Regions from separate parts of the Shewanella sp. GD04112 genome, predicted to be linked through region 2. Evidence: predicted binding sites of a transcription regulator. Region 2 holds the regulator's gene; the other holds the start of a gene.

Region 1 (4,431 bases), 1.7 Mb from region 2:
CCGGATTTTGGGTGACGACCAACAATAACACCGCCAAAAAACGGGCAATTTTAGTCGAAGCCTTAATGCAATTTGGCTGCGATGCCCAAATCGCCAACGGCATTGCCGAACGCGTATAACACCTTTATCGACGCCGCAATGATGCGGCGTTTCCATTTAATTAACCGATTTTCCAGTAGGAGAGGATCAGGTGGCAATACATCAACGGGCAGGACAAACCGCGAGTCAGACGGATCTGGTGAATATTCCAAAGCTGATGAGCCATTATTACAGCATCAAACCTAATGTGGATGCTGCCGAGCAACGTGTGACGTTCGGGACCTCGGGTCACCGCGGAACTGCGTTTCAAGCAAGTTTTAACCAAGACCATATTTGGGCGATTACTCAGGCCGTGGTGGATTATCGCCAATCTGTGAATATCGACGGCCCGCTATTTTTAGGTATCGATACCCACGCCTTATCTTATGCGGCTTACGTGTCGGCGATTGAAGTGTTAGCGGCCAATAAGGTGACTGTGCATATTCAGCAAAATGATGGCTTTACCCCCACGCCAGTGGTGTCCCATGCCATTATTTGCGCTAATCGTGAAGCGGCGCTGAGTGGCGCCGCGTTAAGCGATGGTTTGATTATTACGCCATCCCATAATCCACCGCAGGATGGTGGCATCAAGTACAATCCTCCCCATGGCGGCCCAGCCGAAGGCAATATCACCGCTTGGGTTGAGTCCCGTGCTAATGATTACCTGCGCGCAGGGCTTAAGGGCGTTAATAAGCTGGCTTATGCCGATGCGTTAACCTCGGGTTATGTGCATGCCATCGATTTGATCACGCCCTATGTCGCGGATTTAGTCAATGTGGTCGATATGCATGCTATCGCTAAGGCTAAGCTGAAATTGGGCGTTGACCCATTAGGCGGCTCGGGTATTCATTATTGGGCGCCGATTGCCAAACACTATGGCATCGATATCACCTTAGTTAACGATAAAGTCGACCCAAGTTTTAGCTTTATGTCGCTCGATAAAGACGGCAAGATCCGCATGGATTGCTCTTCACCCTATGCGATGGCAGGCTTACTGGCCCACAAAGAATCCTACGATTTATGTGTTGGTAACGATCCTGACTACGACAGACACGGTATCGTGTGTCCTGGCACCGGACTGATGGATCCCAACCACTATTTAGCGGTAGCCATTGATTATTTGCTGACCCACAGACCCGAATGGAGCGAGCAGTTAGCCATCGGCAAGACACTGGTATCGAGCGCGCTTATCGATAAAATCTGTGCCTTCCATGGCAAAAAATTACTCGAAGTCCCTGTCGGCTTTAAGTGGTTCGTCGATGGATTAGCCGAGGCAACTATTGCCTTTGGCGGTGAGGAGAGTGCTGGCGCGGCGTTCCTGCGCCGTGATGGCACGACTTGGTGTACCGACAAAGACGGTTTTATTCTGGTACTGCTTGCGGCCGAAATGCTTGCGGTTACTGGCAAGACACCGGGGCAACGCCATCAAGAATTAGTGGCGCAATTCGGTCAAAGCTTCTACAAGCGTATCGACAGCCCCATTAGCCTTGAGAACAAAGCCAAATTTGCCAAGCTTAATGCCGAGACCTTAAACGCCACTATGCTGGCGGGTGAGAAGATTGATGCCGTATTGACCCACGCCCCTGGTAACAACGCCTCGATAGGTGGCATTAAAGTGACGACGGCCAATGGTTGGTTCGCGGCGAGGCCGTCGGGCACTGAGGCGTTATTTAAGATTTACGGTGAGAGCTTTATCAGTGAGCAGCATCTTGCCGATATCATTAAGGACGCACAGGCCTTGATTGATAAGGCGCTTAGCGCCTGAACTAGCATTTAAGCTTTGTTTTTCCGATAAAAAACGCACTCATGGAAATTCTATGAGTGCGTTTTTATTTGTAGCGATGAGAAGCCAAGCCTCTCACGAAGATGCTAAATGGTTTTGATCAATACTCGAGATGGCAACTAGGTAAGTTGTTCTTATCGATATAGTTTTGATGATATTCCTCTGCCACATGGAATTGCTGCAAAGGTACAATTTCAGTCACAATGTGGCGTAATCCCCAGCGGCCCGAGCGGGCAAAGGCCAGTTTAGAAGCTTCGGCCGTCGCTTTTTGCTCACGGTCATGGAAGAAAATGGTACTGCGGTACTGAGTGCCGATATCGCCGCCCTGCATATTGAGTGTGGTGGGGTTGTGGTTCTTCCAAAACACATCCAGTAACTCGTCGTAGCTGACAATCGCAGGGTCAAATTCCACTTGCACGACTTCAGCATGGCCTGTCTTGCCTTTTTTGACTTCCTCATAGGTGGTCGCTTCGTTATTGCCACCCATATAGCCACAGGTCGCGTTGGTCACGCCGTTGACTTGTCTAAAGAAATACTCCACGCCCCAAAAACAGCCGGCACCGAAAGTTGCTAACGCCATGATAAATCCTGATAGAAGTCTAGATGGCTAAGGATTGTGATAAAACTCATCCCTAAAAGCAAGTGTGTCGACAAAATTAATCCTATGTCGACCAAATGCGGCTAAGATGCTGCTGTTTTGCCGCGAAATGCGCTTGTTTGACCAGAATGACAGAGTAACGGCCCAAAAACTTGTGTTAGTATGGATGCGCTTTTTAAGGCGGGTAGCGATAAGTGCCATGAAACAGGCAGTTATTGCCATCACACCCGTCTTTAACACGCTATTATAAGGAGAATTCTGTGTTACAAGCTCTGTTAGATTCGAAGGATTTTCTCGCGCTGACCCTTGCCAATCCTGAAACCCTCGGGGATGAGTTTAGTTTCACCTTAGGGGAACATACTCGAGTCGAAGTGTGGGACACCGGCGTCATCGTCTTTGAGCCAGCACAAGCCCAAGGTAAGGATGTCATTCTCTCCTGCGGTGTCCACGGTAATGAAACCGCCCCCATCGAACTCTGCAATACCTTAATCAAACAGCTTCTCCAACAAAAAATCATCGCCAAACAACGCACGCTCTTTCTTATTGGTAACCCTTTAGCGATTAATAATGGGACTCGCATTATCGACGAGAACATGAATCGTCTGTTTAGTGGTGAGCATTCAAATCCACCGGGATTAGTGAATCCTGAGCGGGTGCGAGCAAAAAAATTAGAAGCTTATGTCGACCGTTTCTTTAAGGGCGCAGCCGCAGGGCGCCAGCGTATTCACTATGATTTACACACGGCGATGCGGGCGTCAAAACACGAAAAGTTTGCGATTTATCCCTATCGTCCCGGCCGTGCTTACAGCGCCGAGCAAATCATGTTTTTAGCGGCTAGTGGCGTCGATACTGTGTTATTTCACCATGAGCCGACGACCACCTTTAGTTATTTTTCCTCCGAGCAGTATGGCGCCGATGCCTTTACCATTGAATTAGGTAAGGTGTATCCCATGGGGCAAAACGATATGACGCGTTTTATTGCCGCCCAAGAGATGTTTATGCGCCTTATCACAGACAAACCCTTAGCGCTTGAGCCATTCTCAGCGGATAAGGTGAATCTGTATCAAGTATGTCGGGTGATTAACAAACATTTTGATGATTTTGAATTTACCTTCGCGGCCGATGTCGAAAACTTCCGATCGTTCCCGAAAGGCTTTGTATTGGCCCGAGAGGGTGGGCAGGAAATTAAAGTCGAACAGGAATTTGAAGCGATTGTCTTCCCCAATGCTAAGGTGCCCATCGGCAATCGCACTGTGATTTGCTTGATCCCTTCAGTCGCGCCAGATGTTCGCTAGTTTTGTAAAGCATTATATACATGCCCACAGGGGATTAGTTGTCGTTTGAACTGTGCCAACGGTTGATAGGTAGTTTACGTTAACGTAATGTTCATCCGGCATATTCGTATAAATTAGGCGTTGTGGATTTTCCATGGCGTAACGAGATAACAAGAGCACAATATGAGCAAAGCAACACTCAACACTGATACAGTGCACCGTGTCGGCTTCTTGGATAAGGCATCGCTTCACATTCCTATCCTTCGAATTCTACAAGCAGACGGCACTACCTATGAAACCGCGGTTTTGCCTGTAATAGATGAAGCCTTAGCCACCAAAATTTACGATACTTGCGTGTTCACGCGGGTACTCGACGAACGTATGTTAGGCGCGCAGCGTCAGGGACGGATCAGCTTCTATATGACCTGTACGGGTGAAGAAGCGGCGATCGTCGGCAGTGTCGCGGCGCTTGATCAAGAAGACGTGATCCTCGCGCAATATCGTGAACATGCGGCGCTACGCTACCGTGGATTTACCACTGAACAGTTTATGAACCAAATGTTCAGTAATGAGAAGGACTTAGGTAAAGGTCGCCAAATGCCAATCCACTACGGCTGCGCGGCGTTAAACTACCAAACCATTTCATCGCCACTGGCCACGCAAATCCCGCAAGCGACAGGTGTCGGTTATAGCCTGAA
Region 2 (4,431 bases):
CTTCTGGCTGATTTTAATCAACTATAACTTCCAGTCTGTAATGGCGATTGGTGTCTTAGCACTACTGGCTTACTCCCCCTTGGCATTTGCCTACGCGATTCTTGTGTTGCGCGATGAGCTGCCAAAGTGGGGCTTAGGTTTCCTCGTGCCTATCGCTAAGCTGCTGATGCCCTTTAGAAAGCTGATTGAAGTGCTGCTGTTTATTCTCGCGATTGGCGTGGGTGCTTATACTGGCTTCTTAATTTCGGCCATGAATGCCTATCCGATGTTGAACACTGCGGTACTGCCAGCGCTGTTTTTAGTCTCTGGTTTATCGGCGGGCGCGGCGGCTAATGCGGTGCTGGCGCTGGTGATGTTCAAGACCGATAGCCACGACAAGACCTTAGCCAAAATGCATGGCTTAGAGCTGCCAGTGATGGCAATCGAAATCATGTTCCTGTTTATGTTGTTCTGCGCCTTGTATTTTAAGGGCGGAGCGGCGGCTGCGGCGCTGGCATCACTCACCTCTGGCGTGTGGGCGAGCGTATTCTGGATTGGCGTGGTCGGGATTGGTTTTGGTATCCCACTGCTATTTATGCTGTTGCCGACCGCGACGCGCCACAGCAAGGGGGCGATGATCATGGTGGCCTGCGCCAGCTTAACCGGCGTGTTAGCACTGAGACACTTTATTGTGTATGCGGGACAAAGCTATCTAAGTTAGTGTTTTGGTTAACGGCAATATCTATGGGGTGAATCATTTATCCCTTGCAAGCAAAAAGCACCGATTAACGGTGCTTTTTTTATGGGGGCGATTAGCAGGATTTCATTGCGGTAATTATTGCGGTAATTATTGCGGCAATAGCTCAATCACTGATTTCACCGTGAGCACTAAAGCACTGATAGCGCATAGGGCTAAGGTTGCCATCTTGGTCTTATGTTTATCCACACTCCCCACCAGTTTGCCCGCCACTAAATAGCCTAAAAACACTGAGGGCAATAGCATGAGTGATAACCACAAATGCTTGATTTCGAGTAGGCCCGTCACCCCAAGAATGACCAGGGCTATGGTCGAGCTGAAGATAAAGAAGGCCGACAGTGCGGCGCGAAATTTGGAGGCATCCTTACCCGCCAACAAAATCGCCATCGGTGGGCCACCAATGGCGGCAATATTACCAAAGATCCCCGAGACCACGCCCGCGCCAAACAGGGTTGCTTTGTTCACGGGGAGAGTCAATTTATACAGGCTCAGCACCACGGCGACTGCCACAATGCCAGCAATCGCTAGACCAAGAATCGGCTGCGGCGCAAACAGTAGCAGGCTGGCACCGATAAAACCTCCGGGTACACGACCGATTAGCGCATACTGCAAACCATTGAATTCTAAATGGCCGCGTTCACGCAGTAGGGTGAGTAGGGCGATGGAAAACCCCATCACAATCACGGGGGCGGGCACTAATTCGGGGTCGACAATATACAGCAACGGGCTCGCCACCACGGCAAGGCCAAAGCCTATCAGACTCTGGGTGAGGGCACCTAAAAACACAATCACAGACGCCATGGCGAGCGTTTGTGGATCTATCAAGGAGAACATAGGATTCCATCAAAACAAAATAGGGATCGTTACTCTAACCCATCAGGCAAGATGAGTATTAACGATCCCTAATGATAAGTAGGATATTGGACGCTTAAGCGTTACTCCATATCTTCCCACTCGATCCCCATTTCGTCCATCAACCGTTTCGCTTCGGCGGGAATGCTGTCTGGGCTATCTTTCGACAGATCGGCATCATCAGGCAGAGGCTGGCCGGTGTAGGCATGCAAAAATGCTTCACACAAGAGTTCGCTATTGGTGGCGTGGCGCAGGTTGTTCACCTGACGACGGGTACGTTCATCCGTGAGGACTTTTAGCACTTTGAGCGGAATAGACACAGTAATTTTCTTTACTTGTTCATTCTTCTTGCCATGTTCAGCATAGGGGCTGATGTATTCCCCATTCCATTCAGTCATTGACTCACCTGTTATAACGCTAAATTCGGGGCAGATTTTAAACCCTTACAGATAACAGTCAAATTATTGCTACTATTTCTTAGTGATTGCAAACAGATTTCTTTATGTTTAGACGTCTAAACGTCTTAACGCCTATTGACGATGCCACTGGGCTTAGGTACATTTAGACGTCCAGACATCTCTTTGCGAACTTAGGAGTTCCCGATGACCGCAGGCAAATTAGTGACCGAACGTCAATTAGCCACATTAGCAGTGCGTCAGGGTATCGAAAGTGATACTCAGTATGGCGCGGTGGTGCCGCCAATTTACCTGTCGACTAATTACGCCTTCGATGGTCATAAAAATCCTCGCGAATTTGATTACAGCCGTTCCGGCAATCCTACCCGCAGCATCTTAGGTGATGCCTTAGCTAAACTGGAAAAGGGCGCAACCGGTGTGGTGACTTGCACTGGCATGGCTGCCATTACTTTAGTGACTACCTTGCTCGGCCCCGATGACTTACTGGTGGTGCCCCACGATTGTTACGGCGGTTCTTACCGTTTATTCACTAACTTGGCTAAAAAGGGCCAATTTAAACTGCTGGTGGTCGATCAAACCGACGCCCAAGCGCTCGAGCAAGCCATCGCCCAACAACCTAAGATGGTGTGGATTGAAACTCCATCAAACCCTCTGCTGCGAGTCGTCGATATCGAAGCTATCGCGAAGGCGAGCCACGCCGTAGGTGCTTTAGTGGTGGTGGACAATACTTTCCTCTCGCCCATTTTGCAGCAACCGCTGTTACTCGGTGCCGATATCGTTATCCACTCCACCACTAAGTACATTAATGGTCACAGCGATGTGGTGGGCGGCGCGGTGATCGCCAAAGATCCTCAACTCGGTGAGACCTTACATTGGTGGTCAAACACCTTAGGCTTAACTGGGTCTGCCTTCGACAGTTATCAAACCCTGCGCGGTCTGCGTACCTTGGCCGTACGCATTCGCGAGCACCAAAGCAATGCCCAGCGTATTCTGGACGTGCTGACGAGCAGCCCTTTGGTGAGCAAAGTGTATTATCCAGGCCTTGCGGATCACCCCGGTCATGCCATTGCCGCCAAGCAGCAAAAAGGCTTTGGCGCTATGCTGAGTTTTGAGCTTAAGGGCGGCGAAGCCGAAGTGGTCGCCTTTTTAGATGCCTTAAGTTTATTCAGCGTGGCCGAGAGCTTAGGTGGCGTTGAGAGTCTCGTGGCCGTGCCCGCGACTATGACCCATAGGGCGATGGAGCCCCAAGCGCGTTATGAAGCTGGCATTAAAGACACCCTATTACGTTTGTCGGTTGGTATTGAAGATGCCGACGACTTAGTTGCAGATATTCAAGCAGGATTGGCCGCCGTTGCGGCTTGTCAGTAGAGGAATTCGAGATGGCACGTTGTCACTTACATAAATTTGGTGGTTCCAGCTTAGCCGATGCCGATTGTTATCGCCGAGTCGCCCATATTCTGTTAACCCATGGTCATAGTGATGATCTGGTGGTGGTGTCTGCTGCGGGTAAAACCACTAACTTTTTATATAAATTATTGTCCCTGCGCGATAGCAACCAATTATGGCAAGAAGAGTTGCAAGTTCTTATCAGCTATCAGCAAGGCTTGATTGAGCAGCTGTTATCCAATGAGCAAGCGCGGGATCTGCGTGAGCGTTTAACCACGGATAAAGCTCAGTTAATCAGTCTGTTATCTTTAGATTCCCGTAATGATTACCAAATTAACCATGTGGTGAGCTTTGGTGAGCGTTGGTCGGCGCGCCTGATGGCAGCGCTGCTGCGTGAATCGGGCGTGGCCGCAAGCCATGTGGATGCCTGCTCGATTCTTGTGGCCGACGAGGCCGCCGTACCGCAAATTCGTGTGCAAGAATCCCGCGCCAAAGTGCAAGCCTTACTGGCCGCGCATCCTAACGAGCGTTTAGTGATCACAGGTTTTATCTGTGCCAACGAGCGTGGCGATACCTTGCTATTGGGTCGCAATGGCTCTGACTTTAGCGCCAGCTTAATTGCCAGCCTTGCCGACATTGAGCGTGTGACCATTTGGACCGACGTTGAAGGGGTATTTAACGCCGATCCGAATAAGATCAACGATGCGAAATTACTCAAGAGCATGTCCCTCGCCGAAGCAGACCGCTTGGCGCGCCTAGGCTCGCCTGTTTTGCATTCGCGCACTTTGCAGCCGCTGTTTAACACTGAGGTGAGCCTAGCCGTACGTTCAAGCTACGCCTCCCATACCGATTTTACCCTGATTGCTCCCCACAGCTCCTCGGCGAGTGCGCCCGTGGTGACTAATCTAAACGCCGTGGTGTTGTTTGGTTTTAAGATCGCGGGCGATGTGGCTAGTCTGCTTGAGCAATTAGTCGAAGCAGGATTAACGCCACTGGCCCATTGGTTATCGGCGCATCAACGACTCGAGCTTGCCTATACCG

What was found. The regulator MetJ, encoded in region 2, represses methionine synthesis genes. The targets are predictions, from matches to a motif close to TAGACGTCTAGACGTCTA.
Region 1: a site for MetJ is predicted at 2,454-2,471, ahead of msrA (peptide-methionine (S)-S-oxide reductase MsrA). Genes of this name have one in related genera too.

Annotation. Positions count from the first base shown of each region.
Region 1 covers NZ_JAOEAL010000001.1:2,544,878-2,549,308, reverse strand. Annotated here, with positions in the region: gene seqA (replication initiation negative regulator SeqA) at 1-119, shown strand, start outside; gene pgm (phosphoglucomutase (alpha-D-glucose-1,6-bisphosphate-dependent)) at 191-1,843, shown strand; gene msrA (peptide-methionine (S)-S-oxide reductase MsrA) at 1,962-2,441, opposite strand; gene astE (succinylglutamate desuccinylase) at 2,720-3,754, shown strand; gene N7386_RS11325 (thiamine pyrophosphate-dependent dehydrogenase E1 component subunit alpha) at 3,917-4,431, shown strand, end outside.
Region 2 covers NZ_JAOEAL010000001.1:4,253,940-4,258,370, reverse strand. Annotated here, with positions in the region: gene nrfD (NrfD/PsrC family molybdoenzyme membrane anchor subunit) at 1-700, shown strand, start outside; gene N7386_RS18685 (sulfite exporter TauE/SafE family protein) at 827-1,570, opposite strand; gene metJ (met regulon transcriptional regulator MetJ) at 1,672-1,986, opposite strand; gene metB (cystathionine gamma-synthase) at 2,209-3,372, shown strand; gene N7386_RS18670 (bifunctional aspartate kinase/homoserine dehydrogenase II) at 3,384-4,431, shown strand, end outside.